Regions from separate parts of the Bacillus sp. EA-CB0995 genome, predicted to be linked through region 1. Evidence: a T-box and tRNA genes for the amino acid it is inferred to sense, from the RefSeq annotation. Region 1 holds a T-box; the other regions hold tRNA genes.
What was found. The T-box of region 1 lies ahead of tyrS (tyrosine--tRNA ligase). A T-box ahead of a tRNA ligase gene usually reads a tRNA of that ligase, here a tRNA-Tyr.
Positions count from the first base shown of each region.

Region 1 (7,887 bases):
AGACAGCCAATTTTATTTTCGAAAAATAACGTGGCGATTTCTTCAACGAAGTCAAGAGGATGACATGTCATAACGGGATGTTTCATAATACGTTCAACGGGCTCGTTAAGAGCATCCTTTGAAACGTGTTCATCAAGAATAGATGGACTTGCATCTCGAACGTCACGGTCGGAGATAATCCCAACGACTTCATATTTTTCATTTACAACTGGAATGTGACGGATGCTTTTTGCTGCTAATGTTCGTAAAGCTGTTTCAATCGTGTCGTTTGGGCGCAGCGCTGTTACATTTTGATTCATAATTTCTTCAACAATCATGATGTAATCCTCCCTTTTAGTACATGAAACGATTTTGGAAGCGTAAGCGGTCAAACTTTTGAATGGATTGTGTATCAACGCGTTTTCCGATGCGAACCATTAAGCAGTTTGCTGGATGAGAACAAATTTCGGGATCATCCGTTGCCATCCATTCAAGTCCACCAGCATTCATCATTTTTTCCATTACTTTTCGATATTCCCAAACATTTAAGCCGGTTTGTTTTAAATCCCAGTGCCAATAATATTCAGTTGTTAAAATAATATAATCTTCCATATAATCATCCATCATGGAAACTTCTAATAAATTCTTTCCGACAGCACATCCGCGAAAATCTGATGAAACCTCAATGGCACCAAGTTCGATTAAATTGTCCATTTTCCCTTCAGACCATCTCTCAAGCGGATCGGGATATAAATATGTTACATAGCCAACAATCGTTTGTTCATGACGAGCAATAATGATGCGGGCTTCCGGTAACTTAGAAATTTCGACAATTGCTTTATATTGCTGATCGGCAGGTCGAAAGGCAACTAAATCAGGATGAAACTCATACATTTCTAAATTATGTGTTTTGACAGGACCTTCAATAACTAAAGTTCCTTTCGGCGTTTTCAAGTTCCTTGCGTTGTATACTTTACTATGAATCAATTTTAGGCTCACCACCTTCAGGGCTTTGTGAATCTACTATCTATTTTCATACTACTGTACTCAGTATGCGATGTGAATCGAAATTTGTCAGTAAAAATTTGTGCGAAATTTGTAAAAAATACTGAAAATTATAAAAAATATATTTATAATAAAAATACATGGAGTACATAGAAGGGGGATGTAAAGAATGAAAGTAGAAACGCTTCCAGTAATTAAAGGTGAAAATAATTTGTTAAATTATGATGAAGCATATCAAAATTTTAATTGGGAAGAAGTAAATCAAAACTTTTCTTGGCATGAAACTGGGCGAGTAAATATGGCCTACGAAGCAATTGATCGACATGCTAAATCCCACCGAAAAAATAAAGTAGCATTGTATTATCAAGATGGTGAGAGAAAAGAGAAATATACATTTAAAGAAATGATGGAGTTTTCGAATAAAGCAGGAAATGTCTTAAAGAATTTTGGGGATGTCGAAAAAGGCGATCGCGTCTTTATTTTTATGCCTCGTTCACCGGAATTGTATTTTACTTTACTTGGTGCTGTAAAGCTAGGAGCAATCGTCGGACCATTATTTGAAGCTTTCATGGAAGCGGCTGTTTGCGACCGCTTAGTGGATAGTGAAGCAAAAGTGCTTGTGACAACGCCAGAATTGTTAGAGCGCATACCCCTTAATGATTTACCAGCATTAAAAACGGTATTTGTCGTTGGTGAAAATGTAGAAGAAGGCGGTAAAATTACAGCGTTTAATCCACTTTTTGAAAAAGCTTCTAATAAATTGAATATTGAATGGCTTGGAAGAGAAGATGGACTTATTTTACATTATACATCTGGTTCTACAGGGAAACCAAAAGGCGTGTTGCACGTTCAAAATGCAATGGTGCAGCATCATCAAACAGCAAAATGGGTGTTAGATTTAAAAGAAGACGATGTATACTGGTGCACAGCTGATCCAGGCTGGGTAACAGGAACTGCCTACGGTATATTTGCACCGTGGTTAGTCGGGGCGTCAAACGTTATTGTAGGAGGACGCTTTAGTCCAGAGGCATGGTATGAAGCGTTGCAAGATTATGGTGTAACGGTTTGGTATAGTGCTCCGACAGCATTCCGCATGCTAATGGGTGCTGGTAACGATACGCTTAAAAAGTATGATTTATCACAGCTACGCCATGTGTTAAGTGTTGGTGAGCCGTTAAATCCAGAAGTAATTCGTTGGGGAATGAACGTATTTGGTCTTCGCATTCATGATACATGGTGGATGACAGAAACAGGAGGACAAGTTATTTGTAACTATCCTTGTATGGAAATTCGTCCAGGGTCAATGGGAAAACCAATTCCAGGCGTGAAGGCAGCAATTGTTGATAATGAAGGAAATGAAGTGCCGCCATATACGATGGGGAACTTAGCGATTGCGAAAGGTTGGCCATCGATGATGCGTGCTGTTTGGAATAACCCGCAAAAATATGAGTCTTATTTTATGCCAGGAGACTGGTATGTATCAGGTGACTCTGCGTATATGGATGAAGATGGCTACTTTTGGTTCCAAGGGCGTATTGATGATGTTATTATGACGTCAGGTGAGCGCGTTGGTCCATTTGAAGTAGAAAGTAAATTAATCGAGCACGCTGCTGTAGCTGAAGCTGGTGTAATTGGTATTCCGGATCCAGTACGCGGAGAAATTATTAAAGCGTTTATCGCACTGCGCGCAGGATATGAAGCGTCCGATGAATTAAAAGAAGATATTCGTCAATTTGTGAAAAAAGGATTAGCTGCTCATGCGGCTCCTCGTCAAATTGAATTCCGTGATAAATTACCGAAAACGAGAAGCGGTAAAATTATGCGCCGTGTATTAAAGGCTTGGGAGTTAAACTTGCCAACAGGAGACTTGTCTACGATGGAAGATTAAGTAAGAAAGGTCTGAACTACACTTGGTTCAGGCCTTTCTTGTTTAGAGTATAGTGAAATTGTGTTCAAATTGTTCAGCGTTACATATAACTTATTGTAATATGTAAAATGCAACAGAGGATGCAAGAATGTTAATACAATGGGATAAAGAAAAAGTTTAACCTGTGGAGGGATGTTAGTGACGCAATATTATCTTTTTGTGGCTATGTCAATTTTTCTTATTATTTTGCCAGGACCTGATACGGGATTAGTAACTCAGAATACAATATTGCAGGGAAAACAAGGCGGAATGAAAACTGTTTTTGGTATTCTATGCGGTTTAAGTATTCATACGTTAGCAGCTGTACTTGGGATTTCTGCAATTCTTGTTAAATCGGCATTTTTATTTTCTATTTTTAAGTATATTGGTGCTATTTATCTTATTTATTTAGGATGCGTATCATTATGGTCTATACGAAAGAAAGGAAAACAAACGGAGGATATTACAGTTAAAAATAAGTATCAGGGTGCTCCTTGCTTCCGGCAAGGTTTTCTTACTAATTTGTTAAATCCAAAAGTAGCTATTTTCTTTTTAACATTTTTACCACAATTTATACAGCATGATGGAAATATGTTTTTTCAACTTTTTATTATGGGAATGACATATACAGTTTTAACCTTTCTATGGTTTATACTCTATATTTATTTAATCAATGCAATTCGGACATGGATGAAAAAGCCGTCTACAGAGCGGGCTATTCAAGGTATAAGCGGTTTTGTACTTGTGGCATTTGGTATTAAATTAGCGCTGGAAAAAAGACCGTAGTCATTTTCATAAGTAAAGCTCATTTGACATGCATATACAATTGATGGTATAAAAGAAAATATATAAATAATCGAGCGTGGAAAGGGAACAGTAGTGATCATTTCCCTGTTTTAGAGAGCTGATGGTCGGTGGAAATCAGCACATAAATGATCGTGAATTACACCTCTGGAGCATCTTTCTTCGATTGGATTTCATCCGAAAGGGGAAAGACGGTGATAAGCCGTTATGTGAATGAAGTGGCAGGTTTTTTGCCTGCAACTAGGGTGGTAACGCGATGAGTAAAATCGTCCCTTATTGAAGGGGCGATTTTTTTATGTTTTTAAAATCCGCGCAAAAACTATTTCTAAAGGAGTGAATTTGATGAACATTTTACAAGATCTTGAGTTCCGTGGTTTGATTAATCAACAAACGGATGCAGAAGGTTTACAAGAGTTGCTAGAGAAAGAAAGTGTGAAATTATACTGTGGCTTTGATCCGACAGCTGACAGTTTACATATTGGTCATATGCTTCCAATTTTAATACTGCGTCGCTTCCAACAAGCGGGACACCAACCAATCGCACTTGTTGGCGGAGGTACAGGTTTAATTGGTGATCCAAGTGGTAAAAAAGCAGAGCGTACATTAAATGAGAAAGAAACAGTTGCCTTTTTCAGTGAGCGCATTAAAGAGCAGCTTTCTAGTTTCTTAGATTTTGAAAAAGCAGGTAATCCAGCGATTATCGCAAACAACTACGATTGGATTGGTTCTTTAGATTTAATCACATTCTTACGCGATATCGGTAAAAACTTCGGCCTAAACTACATGTTAGCGAAAGATACAGTTGCATCTCGTTTAGAAACAGGTATCTCATTTACAGAGTTTAGCTACATGATTTTACAATCATACGATTTCTTAAACTTATACCAAACATACGGCTGTAAATTACAAATTGGTGGTAGTGACCAATGGGGGAACATTACAGCTGGTCTTGAATTAATCCGTAAATCAGAAGAAGATGCGAAGGCGTTTGGATTAACAGTACCGCTTGTAACGAAATCTGACGGTACGAAGTTTGGTAAAACAGAAGGCGGCGCAGTTTGGTTAGACCCAGAAAAAACAACGCCATACGAGTTCTATCAATTCTGGATTAATACAGATGATCGCGATGTTATTAAATACTTAAAATACTTCACATTCTTATCTCATGAAGAGATTCTTGAATTAGAAAAACAAGTAGCAGAAGCACCAGAAAAACGTGAATCACAAAAAGCATTAGCTTCTGAAATGACAAAACTTGTTCACGGCGAAGCAGCATTAGAGCAAGCAATCAAAATTTCAGCAGCATTATTTAGCGGTTCTGTTGCAGAATTAACAGCAGCAGAAATCGAACAAGGCTTTAAGGATGTACCATCTGTGGAGCGTAACACAGAAGATGCATTACTAGTGGATGTACTTGTAGAAAGTAAAATTTCACCATCAAAACGTCAAGCGCGTGAAGACATTACAAATGGCGCGGTTTATGTGAATGGTGAACGTACACAAGAGTTAGACTACACGGTAACAGAAAAAGACCGCATTGAAGGCAAATTTACAATCATTCGCCGCGGTAAGAAAAAATATTTCTTAATTCGTTACTAATATGCGAAAAAGCGTAAGAATCCTTACGCTTTTTGCATTTTAAAGGAGAGGAGTTAATATTTTGGATATTCAGAAATTTTTCGAAGATTATATTTTAAACCCAGAAAAATTAATGAGCTTTGGGGGAACTATCCTAAGAATTATTATTATTTTTATTGTTGCAAAAGTGGTTATTCGCGTAACTTGTGTAGGAATTGAACAAATTTTTAAGATGAGCAGCAAAGCGCCTGTTCGCACGAATGAAAGACGTGAGGCGACATTAACGAAGCTTTGTCAAAATATTGTTCATTATGTTGTGTATTTCATGGTAGTTGTGACGGTTTTAGACACAGTAGGAATCGATATTAAAGCACTTCTTGCTGGGGTAAGTGTTGCCGGTTTAGCAATTGGTTTTGGTGCACAAAACTTAGTAAAAGACATTGTAACAGGATTCTTTATTATTTTTGAAGATCAATTTTCAGTTGGCGATAAAGTGAAAATTAATGATATCGATGGTATTGTCGAAGAAGTAGGGCTTCGTACGACGCAGCTAGTTGCAGAAGAAGGGGAGATTTACTTCATTCCAAACAGCTCAATTACAAAAGTTGTGAACTACTCTTTAGGAGAAAAGCGTAAAGAAATAGCGTAAGAGAATATATAAGACTTCGGTATGTGATACCGGAGTCTTTTTTTGTTCAAAAATTTTCCGTATGTTCACTTCAAGTTCATAACAAGCTTGTATGATGTAAGTATCATAAGTGATAGAAAAAAGGAGCTTAACTATATGTCACTAGAAGCATTAATTATCTTTTCGTTACTGAACGCAGGACAGTTAGCAGAAAATGAAAAAACTCACTTACAAAAGAATCAAAGTGAACAACATGTTTATGTAGAGAAACCAGAACGTAATGAAACCATGAATATAAAGCTTAAATAATAATTTTTTTATAAAACGAAAAAAGCCAATCCAAAAGGATTGGCTTTTCATCATTAACGAGAGTAGAACTCTACGATTAACGCTTCGTTGATTTCAGCAGCTAATTCAGCGCGCTCTGGTAAGCGAGTGAAAGTAGCTTCTAATTTGTCAGCATCGAAAGTTAAGTACTCAGGTACGAAGTTGTTAACTTCGATAGCTTCTTTAACTACAGCTAGGTTCTGAGATTTTTCGCGAACGCTAATTGTTTGGCCTGGTTTAACGCGGTAAGATGGGATATCAACGCGAGCGCCATCTACCATGATGTGGCCGTGGTTTACTAATTGACGAGCAGCGCGACGAGTGCGAGTTAAGCCCATGCGGTAAACTAGGTTATCAAGGCGAGCTTCAAGAAGGATCATGAAGTTTTCACCGTGTTTACCCATCATTTTACCAGCTTGGTCAAATGTGCGACGGAATTGACGCTCAGTCATGCCGTACATGTGACGAAGTTTTTGTTTTTCTTGTAATTGTAAACCGTATTCTGAAAGTTTCTTACGTTGGTTAGGACCGTGTGGACCTGGTGCGTAAGGGCGTTTTTCTAATTCTTTACCTGTGCCGCTTAGAGAGATTCCAAGACGACGAGAAAGTTTCCAAGATGGACCTGTATAACGAGCCATGAATGACTCCTCCTTTAGATGTTTTTATTTTTGTAAAATAAAAACAGACGTAATTGACATTTATGCGTATTTCATTTTCATGTACCCTCGCTCCAGCAGCAGGGAGTTACACGATACACCTCTTCGTGAGGAACAAAATACAAACAATAAACTCACATTACAAGGCTGCCTTTTTATTTTACACAAAGGCTATTATATCTGTTTATTAGGAGGGAGTCAAGAATATCAATTTTTATTTTATACATATAAATTTTGGAAAAATGCAAGAAGGAATTTTATGAATGCTCATGGAAAGGATAGCAACAGATAGAAAACGCTTACATAGTATGGAGTATAAGGGGGATGTTTGTATGAAAAAGAAACATATCGAAACGACGCTAGTCCATCACGGGTATGATGCTGCGCAGTATAAAGGGAGTTTAACACCTCCGTTATTTCAAACATCTACGTATACATTTGAAACAGCTCAGCAAGGGGAAGCGAGTTTTGCTGGATATGATTCAGCTTACATTTATTCTAGACTTGGCAATCCAACAGTTGAGTTATTTGAAGAAAGAATGGCAGCTTTAGAAGAAGGGGCAGCTGCGCTTGCATTTGGCTCCGGAATGGCAGCTATTTCAGGGACGCTTTTAGCCTTTTTAAAAGCGGGAGATCATATTGTTTGTTCTAACGGATTATACGGTTGTACGTATGGATTTTTAGAAGTGTTAGAGGAGAAATTTGCAATTACGCATACATTATGTGAGATGGAAACAGAAGCAGAGATTACAAATAGTATTCAACCGAATACGAAGATTATTTTTGTAGAAACACCAATTAATCCAACGATGAAACTTATTGATTTAGAACTTGTTGTAAAAGTAGCAAAGCAGCATGGGCTTCTCGTTATTGTTGATAATACGTTTTGTTCACCATATTTACAAAGACCGCTTACATTAGGCTGCGATGTTGTTTTGCACAGTGCGACAAAATATATTGGCGGTCATGGTGATGTTGTCGCGGGTGTTACGATTTGTAAAACA
Region 1 is NZ_CP169269.1:1,054,708-1,062,594, forward strand. It holds gene ACEWFJ_RS05550 (acetoin utilization AcuB family protein) at 1-317, opposite strand, end outside; gene ACEWFJ_RS05555 (GNAT family N-acetyltransferase) at 334-966, opposite strand; gene acsA (acetate--CoA ligase) at 1,154-2,872, shown strand; gene ACEWFJ_RS05565 (LysE family translocator) at 3,044-3,676, shown strand; T-box leader at 3,745-3,971, shown strand; gene tyrS (tyrosine--tRNA ligase) at 4,037-5,293, shown strand; gene ACEWFJ_RS05575 (mechanosensitive ion channel family protein) at 5,355-5,921, shown strand; gene ACEWFJ_RS05580 (transporter) at 6,057-6,209, shown strand; gene rpsD (30S ribosomal protein S4) at 6,263-6,865, opposite strand; gene megL (methionine gamma-lyase) at 7,216-7,887, shown strand, end outside.

Region 2 (7,887 bases), 960 kb from region 1:
ACCGCATGGTGCGAAATTGAAAGGCGGCTTCGGCTGTCACTTATAGATGGACCTGCGGCGCATTAGCTAGTTGGTGAGGTAACGGCTCACCAAGGCGACGATGCGTAGCCGACCTGAGAGGGTGATCGGCCACACTGGGACTGAGACACGGCCCAGACTCCTACGGGAGGCAGCAGTAGGGAATCTTCCGCAATGGACGAAAGTCTGACGGAGCAACGCCGCGTGAGCGATGAAGGCCTTCGGGTCGTAAAGCTCTGTTGTTAGGGAAGAACAAGTGCTAGTTGAATAAGCTGGCACCTTGACGGTACCTAACCAGAAAGCCACGGCTAACTACGTGCCAGCAGCCGCGGTAATACGTAGGTGGCAAGCGTTATCCGGAATTATTGGGCGTAAAGCGCGCGCAGGTGGTTTCTTAAGTCTGATGTGAAAGCCCACGGCTCAACCGTGGAGGGTCATTGGAAACTGGGAGACTTGAGTGCAGAAGAGGAAAGTGGAATTCCATGTGTAGCGGTGAAATGCGTAGAGATATGGAGGAACACCAGTGGCGAAGGCGACTTTCTGGTCTGCAACTGACACTGAGGCGCGAAAGCGTGGGGAGCAAACAGGATTAGATACCCTGGTAGTCCACGCCGTAAACGATGAGTGCTAAGTGTTAGAGGGTTTCCGCCCTTTAGTGCTGAAGTTAACGCATTAAGCACTCCGCCTGGGGAGTACGGCCGCAAGGCTGAAACTCAAAGGAATTGACGGGGGCCCGCACAAGCGGTGGAGCATGTGGTTTAATTCGAAGCAACGCGAAGAACCTTACCAGGTCTTGACATCCTCTGACAACCCTAGAGATAGGGCTTCTCCTTCGGGAGCAGAGTGACAGGTGGTGCATGGTTGTCGTCAGCTCGTGTCGTGAGATGTTGGGTTAAGTCCCGCAACGAGCGCAACCCTTGATCTTAGTTGCCATCATTAAGTTGGGCACTCTAAGGTGACTGCCGGTGACAAACCGGAGGAAGGTGGGGATGACGTCAAATCATCATGCCCCTTATGACCTGGGCTACACACGTGCTACAATGGACGGTACAAAGAGTCGCAAGACCGCGAGGTGGAGCTAATCTCATAAAACCGTTCTCAGTTCGGATTGTAGGCTGCAACTCGCCTACATGAAGCTGGAATCGCTAGTAATCGCGGATCAGCATGCCGCGGTGAATACGTTCCCGGGCCTTGTACACACCGCCCGTCACACCACGAGAGTTTGTAACACCCGAAGTCGGTGGGGTAACCTTTTTGGAGCCAGCCGCCTAAGGTGGGACAGATGATTGGGGTGAAGTCGTAACAAGGTAGCCGTATCGGAAGGTGCGGCTGGATCACCTCCTTTCTATGGAGAATTGATGAACGCTGTTCATCAATATAAGTTTCCGTGTTTCGTTTTGTTCAGTTTTGAGAGAACTATCTCTCGAAAATATATGTTCTTTGAAAACTAGATAACAGTGTAGCTCATATTTTTTTAATTTTGGTTAAGTTAGAAAGGGCGCACGGTGGATGCCTTGACACTAGGAGTCGATGAAGGACGGGACTAACACCGATATGCTTCGGGGAGCTGTAAGTAAGCTTTGATCCGGAGATTTCCGAATGGGGAAACCCACCATACGTAATGGTATGGTATCTTTATCTGAATACATAGGATAATGAGGACAGACCCAGGGAACTGAAACATCTAAGTACCTGGAGGAAGAGAAAGCAAATGCGATTTCCTGAGTAGCGGCGAGCGAAACGGAATCTAGCCCAAACCAAGAGGCTTGCCTCTTGGGGTTGTAGGACATTCTATACGGAGTTACAAAGGAACGAGGTAGACGAAGCAGCCTGGAAAGGCTCGTCATAGAAGGTAACAACCCTGTAGTTGAAACTTCGTTCCCTCTTGAATGTATCCTGAGTACGGCGGAACACGTGAAATTCCGTCGGAATCCGGGAGGACCATCTCCCAAGGCTAAATACTACCTAGTGATCGATAGTGAACCAGTACCGTGAGGGAAAGGTGAAAAGCACCCCGGAAGGGGAGTGAAAGAGATCCTGAAACCGTGTGCCTACAAATAGTCAGAGCCCGTTAACGGGTGATGGCGTGCCTTTTGTAGAATGAACCGGCGAGTTACGATCCCGTGCGAGGTTAAGCTGAAGAGGCGGAGCCGTAGCGAAAGCGAGTCTGAATAGGGCGTTTAGTACGTGGTCGTAGACCCGAAACCAGGTGATCTACCCATGTCCAGGGTGAAGTTCAGGTAACACTGAATGGAGGCCCGAACCCACGCACGTTGAAAAGTGCGGGGATGAGGTGTGGGTAGCGGAGAAATTCCAATCGAACCTGGAGATAGCTGGTTCTCCCCGAAATAGCTTTAGGGCTAGCCTCAAGTGTGAGAGTCTTGGAGGTAGAGCACTGATTGAACTAGGGGTCCTCATCGGATTACCGAATTCAGTCAAACTCCGAATGCCAATGACTTATCCTTGGGAGTCAGACTGCGAGTGATAAGATCCGTAGTCAAAAGGGAAACAGCCCAGACCGCCAGCTAAGGTCCCAAAGTGTGTATTAAGTGGAAAAGGATGTGGAGTTGCTTAGACAACTAGGATGTTGGCTTAGAAGCAGCCACCATTTAAAGAGTGCGTAATAGCTCACTAGTCGAGTGACTCTGCGCCGAAAATGTACCGGGGCTAAATACACCACCGAAGCTGCGGATTGATACCTATGGTATCAGTGGTAGGGGAGCGTTCTAAGTGCTGTGAAGTCAGATCGTAAGGACTGGTGGAGCGCTTAGAAGTGAGAATGCCGGTATGAGTAGCGAAAGACGGGTGAGAATCCCGTCCACCGAATGCCTAAGGTTTCCTGAGGAAGGCTCGTCCGCTCAGGGTTAGTCAGGACCTAAGCCGAGGCCGACAGGCGTAGGCGATGGACAACAGGTTGATATTCCTGTACCACCTCTTTATCGTTTGAGCAATGGAGGGACGCAGAAGGATAGAAGAAGCGTGCGATTGGTTGTGCACGTCCAAGCAGTTAGGCTGGTAAGTAGGCAAATCCGCTTACCGCGAAGGCTGAGCTGTGATGGGGAAGCTCCTTATGGAGCGAAGTCTTTGATTCCCCGCTGCCAAGAAAAGCTTCTAGCGAGATAAAAGGTGCCTGTACCGCAAACCGACACAGGTAGGCGAGGAGAGAATCCTAAGGTGTGCGAGAGAACTCTGGTTAAGGAACTCGGCAAAATGACCCCGTAACTTCGGGAGAAGGGGTGCTTTCTTAACGGAAAGCCGCAGTGAATAGGCCCAAGCGACTGTTTAGCAAAAACACAGGTCTCTGCGAAGCCGTAAGGCGAAGTATAGGGGCTGACACCTGCCCGGTGCTGGAAGGTTAAGGAGAGGGGTTAGCGCAAGCGAAGCTCTGAACTGAAGCCCCAGTAAACGGCGGCCGTAACTATAACGGTCCTAAGGTAGCGAAATTCCTTGTCGGGTAAGTTCCGACCCGCACGAAAGGTGTAACGATTTGGGCACTGTCTCAACCAGAGACTCGGTGAAATTATAGTACCTGTGAAGATGCAGGTTACCCGCGACAGGACGGAAAGACCCCGTGGAGCTTTACTGTAGCCTGATATTGAATTTTGGTACAGCTTGTACAGGATAGGCGGGAGCCTTTGAAGCCGGAGCGCTAGCTTCGGTGGAGGCGCTGGTGGGATACCGCCCTGGCTGTATTGAAATTCTAACCTACGGGTCTTATCGACCCGGGAGACAGTGTCAGGTGGGCAGTTTGACTGGGGCGGTCGCCTCCTAAAAAGTAACGGAGGCGCCCAAAGGTTCCCTCAGAATGGTTGGAAATCATTCGTAGAGTGCAAAGGCATAAGGGAGCTTGACTGCGAGACCTACAAGTCGAGCAGGGACGAAAGTCGGGCTTAGTGATCCGGTGGTTCCGCATGGAAGGGCCATCGCTCAACGGATAAAAGCTACCCCGGGGATAACAGGCTTATCTCCCCCAAGAGTCCACATCGACGGGGAGGTTTGGCACCTCGATGTCGGCTCATCGCATCCTGGGGCTGTAGTCGGTCCCAAGGGTTGGGCTGTTCGCCCATTAAAGCGGTACGCGAGCTGGGTTCAGAACGTCGTGAGACAGTTCGGTCCCTATCCGTCGTGGGCGTAGGAAATTTGAGAGGAGCTGTCCTTAGTACGAGAGGACCGGGATGGACGCACCGCTGGTGTACCAGTTGTTCTGCCAAGGGCATAGCTGGGTAGCTATGTGCGGAAGGGATAAGTGCTGAAAGCATCTAAGCATGAAGCCCCCTCAAGATGAGATTTCCCATAGCGTTAAGCTAGTAAGATCCCTGAAAGATGATCAGGTTGATAGGTTCGAGGTGGAAGCATGGTGACATGTGGAGCTGACGAATACTAATAGATCGAGGACTTAACCATATAATATGAAGCAAATGTTATCTAGTTTTGAAGGAATATACCTTCATAAGTCTGGTAATGATGGCAGAGAGGTCACACCCGTTCCCATACCGAACACGGAAGTTAAGCTCTCTAGCGCCGATGGTAGTTGGGACTTTGTCCCTGTGAGAGTAGGACGTTGCCAGGCTTGCATTATTCCGCAGTAGCTCAGTGGTAGAGCTATCGGCTGTTAACCGATCGGTCGTAGGTTCGAGTCCTACCTGCGGAGCCATATGCTTCCATAGCTCAGCTGGTAGAGCACTTCCATGGTAAGGAAGAGGTCACCGGTTCAAGCCCGGTTGGAAGCTTGTGCGAAGTATTAAAACTTTTTGGCCCGTTGGTCAAGTGGTTAAGACACCGCCCTTTCACGGCGGTAACACGGGTTCGAATCCCGTACGGGTCACCACTTTTGGAGGATTAGCTCAGCTGGGAGAGCACCTGCCTTACAAGCAGGGGGTCGGCGGTTCGATCCCGTCATCCTCCACCATATAATTTTCAATGTCGGAGGGGTAGCGAAGTGGCTAAACGCGGCGGACTGTAAATCCGCTCCTTCGGGTTCGGCAGTTCGAATCTGCCCCCTCCACCATTTATTTTTAAAAAATAACCTTACAAAGGTTTATTTTTTTGGTGAGACAAGCATACTAGTAAATATTAATGGGCTATAGCCAAGCGGTAAGGCAACGGACTTTGACTCCGTCATGCGCTGGTTCGAATCCAGCTAGCCCAGCCATTTACGAGCCATTAGCTCAGTTGGTAGAGCATCTGACTTTTAATCAGAGGGTCGAAGGTTCGAGTCCTTCATGGCTCATCATTTTGCGGAAGTAGTTCAGTGGTAGAATACAACCTTGCCAAGGTTGGGGTCGCGGGTTCGAATCCCGTCTTCCGCTCCAACTTGGGGCCTTAGCTCAGCTGGGAGAGCGCCTGCCTTGCACGCAGGAGGTCAGCGGTTCGATCCCGCTAGGCTCCATACAAATAAAAGAAAAGCTTGAAGTCCAATATTGGATTTCAAGCTTTTTTTGTTTATCCCCCGCGACTCGCGTACGGTAAGACTCTCATTTCAAGATTCTAAGAAGTTAAACAAGATATGATAGAGCTTTCCGTCAGTGGGGAATGGAGATTTACTGATGGAAGTTTTACTTTATTCCGCTATCTTATTTATTTTGAAGATGGAGTTTTCTTGTTGATTTTTTGATAAATTAGAACGAGATATATTTTGTAATATGTTTAATGGTTTTTCATACAGTAAAAGGGAGTTGTTTCATGTGAAGATTATCATTGCGTCTGATTCTTATAAAGAAAGTTTAACTGCATTAGAAGTATGTGAAGCAGTAGAGAAAGGATTTCGCTCTATATATCCAGAAGCAGAGTATATAAAAATTCCTATTGCAGATGGTGGGGAAGGAACAGTACAAGCTCTTGTTGATGCAACAAAGGGAAGAATCGTGAATATCCCTGTTACAGGTCCATTAGGAAATTTAGTAGAAGGATTTTACGGTCTCTCTTCAGATAAACGGACCGCTTTTATTGAAATGGCAGCTGCCTCTGGTTTACACCATGTTCCACTTGATAAAAGGAATCCACTCCTAACGACAACAAAAGGAACAGGAGAACTCATTTTACACGCGCTAGAACAAGGAGTTCATCATATTGTTTTAGGGCTTGGGGGAAGTGCTACAAATGATGGAGGAACAGGAATGTTATCCGCTTTAGGTGTGCGTTTTTTTGATAGCGATAATCGCGTTATAGAGCCGAATGGTGGGAATTTAGATTCTATTACTTCTTTTGATATGTCACAGTTAGATTCTCGTTTAAAGAAGGTTAAAATTGAAGCAGCTTGTGACGTTGCGAATCCGTTAACAGGAGGAACAGGGGCATCGTTTGTATTTGGAAAACAAAAAGGTGCCACAGACGAGATGGTAGAGAGGTTAGACTGTAATTTGAAGCATTATGCCCAATTAATCAAACAAACTCTTCATAATGATATTGAATTTATCCCAGGAACAGGTGCTGCGGGCGGACTTGGAGCGGCTATCGTTGCCTTTTTACATGGTACCCTTAGAAAAGGTATTGATATTGTACTTGATTACACGAATTTTAATGCTCATTTGCAAGGTGCAGATTTAGTGATTACGGGAGAAGGACGAATTGATGAACAGACAGTGTATGGGAAAGCACCAATAGGAGTGGCAAAACGTGCTAAAGAGCGTAATCTTCCTGTTATTGCAATTGCTGGAGCTGTTCATTCGAATCATACTCCTATTTATGAAGAAGGTGTTGATGCTGTATTTAGCATTGTTTCAGGAGTAATGACATTAGAAGAAGCGTATGAAATGGGAAAAGAAAATATTTATATAACAGCACGAAATATTGCAGCTGTATGGAAACTTGGATTACAAAAACATCTCTATTCGTAAGAGATGTTTTTTTTATGCATATTTTAACGGAAAAATCTAACTTTATCACTTCTTTATATTGTATTAAGTGTATATAAATACAAAAAAATGTCGAGTTGAGTCAGACAATAGAAAAGATTTAAAATATTTAGTGAAAGCATAAAAGGGGGAGATCATCTATGAAGAAAGAAGTTTCAATTGTGGGAGTACCAATGGATTTAGGACAAACGCGCCGCGGTGTTGATATGGGAGCGAGTGCAATTCGTTATGCTGGAGTTGTTGAAAGAATTCAAAATATAGGATATAACGTGGAAGACTTAGGGGATATATGTATTGAAAGAGAATTTCAAATAAATGAAAATGAAAAGTTAAAAAATCTTGAGCAAGTTGTAAAAGTATGTAACGAACTGGCAAGTAAAGTTGATACTATTATTGAGAAAAAAGTTTCCCGCTTGTATTGGGCGGCGATCATAGCATTGCAATTGGAACACTTGCTGGAATTGCAAAGCATTATAAAAATCTTGGCGTTATTTGGTATGATGCGCATGGAGATTTAAATACAGAAGAAACTTCTCCATCTGGTAATATTCATGGCATGTCATTAGCTGCAAGCTTAGGACATGGTCATCCATCACTTGTTAATTTATACGGTGAGTATCCGAAAGTGAAAAAAGAAAATGTGGTTATCATTGGTGCTCGTTCTTTAGATGATGGAGAGAAAGAATTTATTCAAAAAGAGGGCATAAAAGTTTTCACTATGCATGAAATTGATCGTATGGGAATGACGGCAGTTATGGAAGAAACGATTGCATACTTATCACATACAGATGGCGTACATTTATCTTTAGATTTAGACGGTCTTGATCCACATGATGCACCTGGCGTGGGGACTCCAGTTATGGGTGGATTATCATATCGTGAAAGCCACTTGGCAATGGAAATGCTTGCTGAATCAGGTATTATTACATCTGCCGAGTTTGTGGAAGTAAATCCAATTTTAGATGAGAAAAATAAAACTGCAATTGCGGCCGTTGCATTAATGGGATCTTTATTT
Region 2 is NZ_CP169269.1:97,862-105,748, reverse strand. It holds rRNA gene ACEWFJ_RS00590 (16S ribosomal RNA) at 1-1,363, shown strand, start outside; rRNA gene ACEWFJ_RS00585 (23S ribosomal RNA) at 1,501-4,422, shown strand; rRNA gene rrf (5S ribosomal RNA) at 4,473-4,588, shown strand; tRNA gene ACEWFJ_RS00575 (tRNA-Asn) at 4,598-4,672, shown strand; tRNA gene ACEWFJ_RS00570 (tRNA-Thr) at 4,676-4,748, shown strand; tRNA gene ACEWFJ_RS00565 (tRNA-Glu) at 4,772-4,846, shown strand; tRNA gene ACEWFJ_RS00560 (tRNA-Val) at 4,852-4,927, shown strand; tRNA gene ACEWFJ_RS00555 (tRNA-Tyr) at 4,944-5,026, shown strand; tRNA gene ACEWFJ_RS00550 (tRNA-Gln) at 5,096-5,170, shown strand; tRNA gene ACEWFJ_RS00545 (tRNA-Lys) at 5,176-5,248, shown strand; tRNA gene ACEWFJ_RS00540 (tRNA-Gly) at 5,256-5,330, shown strand; tRNA gene ACEWFJ_RS00535 (tRNA-Ala) at 5,335-5,407, shown strand; gene ACEWFJ_RS00530 (glycerate kinase) at 5,703-6,854, shown strand; partial or broken gene rocF (arginase) at 7,013-7,887, shown strand, end outside.
Region 2: it encodes a tRNA-Tyr, which carries the amino acid that the T-box ahead of tyrS (tyrosine--tRNA ligase) is inferred to sense. The anticodon was not compared.

Region 3 (7,887 bases), 1.3 Mb from region 1:
TATTTTTTCTCAGCTAACAGTTCAAGACCACGATTCATCTCATGAAGAACTTCTTCATCTTTTTCTCGCTCTTTCGCTTTTTCAATAGCCTCTTGCACACCTTCTCCGCCAATTTTACCTAATGCCCACGCCGCCGTTCCACGAATAACAGGACGAGGATCTTCTTTCATTAAGGCAACTAAATCAGGAATAGCCGTCGTATCTTTAAAATGCGCAAGCGCCAAAATCGCATTTCTCTGTAACGGCTTTTTTCCCCGCCATGACCCAGACATAATGCCATACTTTTCTTTAAAATCACGATTGCTAATCGTAAGAAGAGGTTTTAATAAAGGTTTTACGAGCTCTGGATCTGGTTCCATTTCCGGATGATTATGAAAATCTTTTCCTTTGTTTTTTGGACAAACAGTTTGACACGTATCACATCCATAAATGCGGTTTCCAATCTTATCTCGATATTCTTCCGGAAGAAAACCTTTTGTTTGCGTTAAAAATGCAATACATTTTTGGGCATTTAATTGTCCCCCTTGTACAAGCGCTCCTGTTGGACACACATCAATGCACTTTGTACAACTCCCGCATTGATCTTCAATTGGAGTATCTGGAGGAAAAGGAATATTTGTAATCATCTCACCTAAATAGACATACGAACCAAACTCTGGCGTAATAATGGAGCAGTTCTTTGCACTCCATCCAATGCCCGCTCGCTCTGAAACAGCTCGATCACTTAATTCTCCCGTATCTACCATCGACTTTACTGCTATCCCCGGTAAACGTTCAATTAAATATGCTTCCAGCTTCTCTAAACGATCACGCAAAACAAGATGATAATCTGTACCCCAAGAGGCACGGCAAAAAATACCTCGTCGCTCACCGCGTTTGCTTAGCGGTGCATTTTTTAGTTTTGAAGGATAAGCCAATGCAATAGCAATAATTGATTTTGCACCCGGTAATAATAATTGCGGATTCGTTCTTTTCTCTATATCCGATTCTTCAAATCCAGATTGATATCCTAATTGTTGCTGCTGCATAAGTCGTTGCTTTAACTCTTCAAATGGCGAAGCGCTTGTAAAGCCTATTTTATCAATTCCAATTGTTTTACTATAAGCTATCACATCTTGCTTTAATTGTTCGAAGTTCACACTTACTCTGCTACTGAAAATGTGTACAAACATACCCATTTAGAGTTTTCCAGCTTCTACAAACCCAATCGTTTGTGTCGTTCCCCATAGGCCTAATTTTTTGCCTAGCCATCGGTATATATATGTTGATTGATTAAATTCATACAACATATTCTGCTTATTGAGGTTCCGCCTCTTTTCAGTAACAGTTTTACCACCTTTCTTTTTATAAAGTGAAACTTCCATCAGTGGGGTTTTTTGAGCCCCCACTGATGGAAAGCCCGCCCAATCGGGCTTTTACTGGCAGTTATCCACCACCTATCTTCCTCGCTGCTCTCTCAACCTTGAGGTGGGGGTCTTACCGCCCACGAATAGCGGGATACAATCCATATAGAGGTTGCTGTTCACACTTTAATGTCCTCATTAATTATGTTTCATTTATATTTACAAACGATTCACTATTTCTTAATATATTTCACTGATAAACATTTCACTTTATTATAACAACATATATCATAGGAAATTCCACATTACTATTTTCACGCATATTCATGCATTCCAAACATAAAAAAACGCAATACCTCGTTTATCTGAGAAACGAAACACTGCGTTGATCACAATTATTATAGAAATTTGGAATGATATCTGGAGCGGGTGAAGAGAATCGAACTCTCGACCAGAGCTTGGAAGGCTCTTGTTTTACCACTAAACTACACCCGCAAATATAAAGAAAATATTAATTTTTTGTTAACTTATGTTAAGAAGTATAGCATGGAATATAAGGTGTTGCAAGAATTTTATCGAAAAAAGTCGAAAAAGTGATGAATCACTCATCACTTTTTCGACTCTTTATCAATTGCAGCTTTAATACTATCGTAGTCCGGATTAACAAGCTTACCATTTACGTATATGGATGGTGCACCTTGTACTTTTAATTTCTCAGCAAGGTCAAGATCCTTCTGTACTTTATCTTTTATTTCCTTACTATTTAAATCTTTTTTAAATTCCGCTACATCAATACTAGGAAGCTTTTGTTTTACTATATTTACTAATAGATCCTCTGTAATCCACTCTTCTTGTTCATTCTGTTGATTGTGATATATTTCATCATAAAATGTCCAAAAAGCTTTTGGATCTTGCTTGTAAATTGCTTCCAGCAGCTGCTCCTAAATCAGAATCTTTCCCAATAAATGGAAAATTAATAAAATGCAGCTGAACTTTCCCTTTGTTAATATACTCTTCTTTTAAACGTGGTAATACCGTTGCATCCCATGTACGACAAGCTGGACATTTAAAATCTCCAAACTCAACAATATGAATCGGAGCATCTTTCTCTCCTAACGATTGTTGTGTGCCATATGAAAATGTATCTTTTCCTTTTTCCGTCTTATTACTCACAATGCTATATGCAATCGTCCCAATTACAATCAGTACCGCAACAGTAAAAATAACACCGAGAATTATAATATTTTTTGATTTCATACACATTCCTCTTTAATGTTTTTTATTCTTTGTATGATGCTTATATACATTACTCATGATATCAATTCTCATATAAACAGTCCATTGAAGTTGCTCATAAAATAAGCAAAATTAAACAAATGTGACAATATTGTGTCTCACTTTTCTTAAATTCATTCACGTAAAGTGAAACTTCCATCAGTGGGGGTTTCTTCATCCCCCACCTATCTTCTTCGCTTCTCTCTCAATCTTGAGGTGGGGGTCTTACTGCCCACGAATAGCGGGATAAAGTGAAACTTCCATCAGTGGGGGTTTTCTTTATCCCCCACTGATGGTTAGTTGAACCAATCGGGCTCTTACGGGCAGCTATCTCCCACCTATCTTCTTTGTTTTCTCAGAATCTTGAGGTGGGAGTCTTACTGCCCGTTAGTGCGGGATAAAAAAGAGTAAGTTCATTTTGAACTTACTCTTAACTAACCGCCTTTACATGCTGTACTGGTTGATTTTTAGGAATATCCTGACGAATGACAAGCTTTTCATTTGTAGCTTGTACATATTCTGCATGAGTAATATACCCTTCTTGCTCCATAAGCTTTAACACAATATTACGTCTTTCCACAGCTTTATCATAATGTTGTATTGGTGAATAATAAGTTGGAGCTTTCACAACAGCTGCAAGCATAGCACTTTCACTCAATGTTAATTGATCTACCTCTTTACCGAAATAAAGTTTGGCTGCTTCCTCAACTCCCCATGCTCCTTCTCCATAATAAATATTGCTTAAGTACAATTTTAAAATCTCATCTTTCGTAAATGTTCGTTCTATTTTTTTTGTATAGAAAACTTCATCCCATTTACGAGAAAATGTTCGTTCATTTGTTAAAAAAACATTTTTTGCAAGTTGCTGAGTTATTGTACTACCACCTTGTACAACATGACCAGCTTTTATATTTTCTACTGTCGCTCTGACAATTGCAATATAGTCTAATCCATTATGATGATAGAAGCGCTTATCTTCAGTTGCAATAAATGCATTACCTAATTGTTCTGGCACCTCAAAATGAACAGGTACTTTCAATTTACTTATATCTTTGTTTTCAATCATTTTATTTCCAGCAAATAATAATGCACAGCCTAGTAATAATAATAATAATATAAGAGCTCTATAAAAAATTTTTGTTATCGAAGTTAAAGTAATATGATGATCAAAAGCAGTACGATGTACTGTTCGTTCTTTCACAACAGACACCCCCATTTCTTCTAACATTCATTGTTCTTAATTTAAGAATACCTTGCTTTTTAAAAATATCCAATCGATTTCTCTTACAACTTCCTTACAAAGTTGTAATTTAAATGAAAGAAAAAAACGTTTTCTACTACGGTAGAAAACGCTTGATATAATCAAATTATCTACGCCTATTATACGTCTAGAAACACAAAAAAAACGAGTTATCCTCGTCTAAACAGTACCGATGGTCGGGGTCGAACCGACACTCCTTACGGAACACGATTTTGAATCCCACTCAAACCATCAATCCTTATAAATAACTATACATCAAGGTTTATCGCATTTGTGAAAAAATCGTTGCATCAGATTCCTGTTAATTATACCTCTGTTCGTCAGGAATTTAAAGCGTTTTTTTATTAAACCTACATAACCCCTGCTTCTTATATTTCTGAATTAAGTGGACTTCATACTCTCTTGCGTCTTCTTCCAAATCAAACTCTGCCACGAACTTATATGTAAGTTTTCCTCTCTCCATCAAGCCTCTGTGTTCCGAGTTTTTTCTATAAGTAAATAAAAATAACTATTGTTTTTGATGAGTATTCATAAAAACAGAACCTAAATCCACAATTTTACTCAGAAAAAATTGCAAAAGCATCATATTTTCAATAAAATTAATTGTGAAAATTTAATCGTACGATTGGAGAGGTAGATCATTAGAAAATTTATAGTATCTTATCTGTATTCTTTTATTAGCTTGATTATTTCAGCAAATCTGTTGGGACTGATTATGTCTCCAAATTTATTAGATTGGAAAAATGTTTTAGGTCTTACTATAATGATGATAATTTATGGGGCACCTATGGTTTTAATAGGATGTATAATAGGTGAATTATTATATAGATATTATATAGTACCTAAATCCCTACCTTTTAAATTAGCTTTAGTTATGTATTCTCTATTAGGTAGTATAGTAATGTTATTAATTAGAACTTTAATTGGTGGGATTCCTCAAAATATTAATGAAATATTCAATTTGAATTTTTTTCTACTTTCGACTGTTTGTTCTATAATTTTTTTTATAAAAAGAAATACATACAAATAAAAAAGACAGCCTCATTGACCGCCTGTTACTTACCACTGCCATCCAAGATGAATTAGTTCATCTTTAAGTTCTGCTCTTTCCCAACTGCTTTTTGTATGTCTTAATTGGTCTGCTTTAACTTCGACCTCATGGTTCCATTCGTCTATTGTATAGCTTTGTTCGTCAATTATAGATGGCTCTCTCAATCCGATTAACGATCCAACATATAAAACTGAGACAGCTATAGACATAAGTATAATTAGTTTTGTTCTAGTCTTCATACCGCACCCCCACCTATGAACATTTTACCACAAAAAAAGAGAGCATTAGCTCTCCTTAATTAATTATTCGTAATCTTACTTCTTGAATTCTAATTTGATTACATTGTTGAACAAGGCATAGCCTTGAACGCATGGTTAAGGGTTTCGCCTTTGACCATATTATAAAATGAGAATTTTATTATCTCTTCTTGAACTAACTGGGCAGTTTAGTTTAACAACTATTAGTTACCATCAACGGTAAAGTAAAAAATTCATAGAGGGTAGCGTTAAAATTCGATAATAGGCTATTTCAGGGCTTTGTGCAGTGTTTATGAAAACTTCACAAATAAATCAAGTTTGATATTGAAAGAAGGATATATGCCATTTCCATGTTATAAAAACAAAATATGATAATTTCAGTAATAGAGAGGTTTCTATTGCTAACTTAAGAATTCTTAATGTCTTTTTGTTAGAGATCCACCAGCTCTTTATTTAATGTATTCTTTGCGACTGAAAGCTCGCTTTGGTAATACTGTATAGTTGCTGGTCTTAGATTTCTTAAGTGGCAATCTTTAATAAAGAAAGAAAATGCTTCTTCATCATTTATTCTTTGTGTGATTAAGTTCAACTCAGTATCTGTCAGTTCTCCACGACGTCTCATTATAAAAACCTCCTATGCGTCTGATTCGATGCACACGATTTTGACTTATTTCTGTCGTGTAAAAAAAGACAAAATAAAAAAGCCCTCACATATGAGAAGCCTTGATTTAAAGCTATTTACAGTACCGATGGTCGGGGTCGAACCGACACTCCTTACGGAACACGATTTTGAGTCGTGCGCGTCTGCCAATTCCGCCACATCGGCATAATATGGAGGCGGCAACCGGATTCGAACCGGTGGTAAAGGTTTTGCAGACCTCTGCCTTACCACTTGGCTATGCCGCCATATTAAATTTGGAGCGGAAGACGGGATTCGAACCCGCGACCCCAACCTTGGCAAGGTTGTATTCTACCACTGAACTACTTCCGCAAAAATGGCTGGGCTAGCTGGATTCGAACCAGCGCATGACGGAGTCAAAGTCCGTTGCCTTACCGCTTGGCTATAGCCCATCGAATTATTAATACATTATATGACTTATTATCATTTTTATTACTTTAAATATCCAAACTCGACATTTAGTATATTATCATAACTAATTTAATTTGTAAAGTAATATTAAAAATGGGGCGACTGATGGGAATCGAACCCACGAGTGTCGGAGCCACAATCCGATGCGTTAACCACTTCGCCACAGCCGCCATGCTGTGTTGGCAGGGGCAGTAGGAATCGAACCCACGCCGGAGGTTTTGGAGACCTCTGTTCTACCGTTAAACTATGCCCCTATATAAAATGTAAATGGTGGAGGGGGCAGATTCGAACTGCCGAACCCGAAGGAGCGGATTTACAGTCCGCCGCGTTTAGCCACTTCGCTACCCCTCCGACTTACATGGTGCCGGCTAGAGGACTTGAACCCCCAACCTACTGATTACAAGTCAGTTGCTCTACCAATTGAGCTAAGCCGGCATTATATCTAAAATGGTGGCTCGGGACGGAATCGAACCGCCGACACGAGGATTTTCAGTCCTCTGCTCTACCGACTGAGCTACCGAGCCTTCATAAATGGCGGTCCCGACCGGGGTCGAACCGGCGATCTCCTGCGTGACAGGCAGGCATGTTAACCACTACACCACGGGACCATTGGTTGCGGGGACAGGATTTGAACCTGCGACCTTCGGGTTATGAGCCCGACGAGCTACCAGACTGCTCCACCCCGCGACGATATTTATAAATTTATATGGTGGAGGATGACGGGATCGAACCGCCGACCCCCTGCTTGTAAGGCAGGTGCTCTCCCAGCTGAGCTAATCCTCCAAAGTGGTGACCCGTACGGGATTCGAACCCGTGTTACCGCCGTGAAAGGGCGGTGTCTTAACCACTTGACCAACGGGCCAAAATATTATGGCGGAGAGCAAGGGATTCGAACCCTTGATACGCTTATGACGTATACACGATTTCCAATCGTGCTCCTTCGGCCATCTCGGACAGCTCTCCAATTGGCTCCGCAGGTAGGACTCGAACCTACGACCGATCGGTTAACAGCCGATAGCTCTACCACTGAGCTACTGCGGAATACTGTAAGCCTGGCAACGTCCTACTCTCACAGGGACAAAGTCCCAACTACCATCGGCGCTAGAGAGCTTAACTTCCGTGTTCGGTATGGGAACGGGTGTGACCTCTCTGCCATCATTACCAGACTGTATTTAATTGAGACAATCATCATTATACTTTATTCAAAAATAAAGTCAACAAGTTTTTATATTCTCTCAAAACTAGATAACATCAATGTAGTATACATATTGTATGGTTAAGTCCTCGATCTATTAGTATTCGTCAGCTCCACATGTCACCATGCTTCCACCTCGAACCTATCAACCTGATCATCTTTCAGGGATCTTACTAGCTTAACGCTATGGGAAATCTCATCTTGAGGGGGCTTCATGCTTAGATGCTTTCAGCACTTATCCCTTCCGCACATAGCTACCCAGCTATGCCCTTGGCAGAACAACTGGTACACCAGCGGTGCGTCCATCCCGGTCCTCTCGTACTAAGGACAGCTCCTCTCAAATTTCCTACGCCCACGACGGATAGGGACCGAACTGTCTCACGACGTTCTGAACCCAGCTCGCGTACCGCTTTAA
Region 3 is NZ_CP169269.1:4,221,041-4,228,927, forward strand. It holds gene queG (tRNA epoxyqueuosine(34) reductase QueG) at 1-1,139, opposite strand, end outside; gene ACEWFJ_RS21645 (hypothetical protein) at 1,179-1,388, opposite strand; tRNA gene ACEWFJ_RS21650 (tRNA-Gly) at 1,765-1,838, opposite strand; partial or broken gene ACEWFJ_RS21655 (DsbA family protein) at 1,952-2,606, opposite strand; gene ACEWFJ_RS21660 (transglycosylase domain-containing protein) at 3,049-3,819, opposite strand; gene ACEWFJ_RS21665 (hypothetical protein) at 4,939-5,169, opposite strand; gene ACEWFJ_RS21670 (hypothetical protein) at 5,618-5,809, opposite strand; tRNA gene ACEWFJ_RS21675 (tRNA-Leu) at 5,932-6,013, opposite strand; tRNA gene ACEWFJ_RS21680 (tRNA-Cys) at 6,020-6,093, opposite strand; tRNA gene ACEWFJ_RS21685 (tRNA-Gly) at 6,104-6,178, opposite strand; tRNA gene ACEWFJ_RS21690 (tRNA-Gln) at 6,184-6,258, opposite strand; tRNA gene ACEWFJ_RS21695 (tRNA-His) at 6,372-6,447, opposite strand; tRNA gene ACEWFJ_RS21700 (tRNA-Trp) at 6,458-6,531, opposite strand; tRNA gene ACEWFJ_RS21705 (tRNA-Tyr) at 6,546-6,628, opposite strand; tRNA gene ACEWFJ_RS21710 (tRNA-Thr) at 6,637-6,712, opposite strand; tRNA gene ACEWFJ_RS21715 (tRNA-Phe) at 6,726-6,801, opposite strand; tRNA gene ACEWFJ_RS21720 (tRNA-Asp) at 6,810-6,885, opposite strand; tRNA gene ACEWFJ_RS21725 (tRNA-Met) at 6,888-6,964, opposite strand; tRNA gene ACEWFJ_RS21730 (tRNA-Val) at 6,985-7,060, opposite strand; tRNA gene ACEWFJ_RS21735 (tRNA-Glu) at 7,065-7,139, opposite strand; tRNA gene ACEWFJ_RS21740 (tRNA-Ser) at 7,149-7,240, opposite strand; tRNA gene ACEWFJ_RS21745 (tRNA-Asn) at 7,244-7,318, opposite strand; rRNA gene rrf (5S ribosomal RNA) at 7,328-7,443, opposite strand; rRNA gene ACEWFJ_RS21755 (23S ribosomal RNA) at 7,550-7,887, opposite strand, start outside.
Region 3: it encodes a tRNA-Tyr, which carries the amino acid that the T-box ahead of tyrS (tyrosine--tRNA ligase) is inferred to sense. The anticodon was not compared.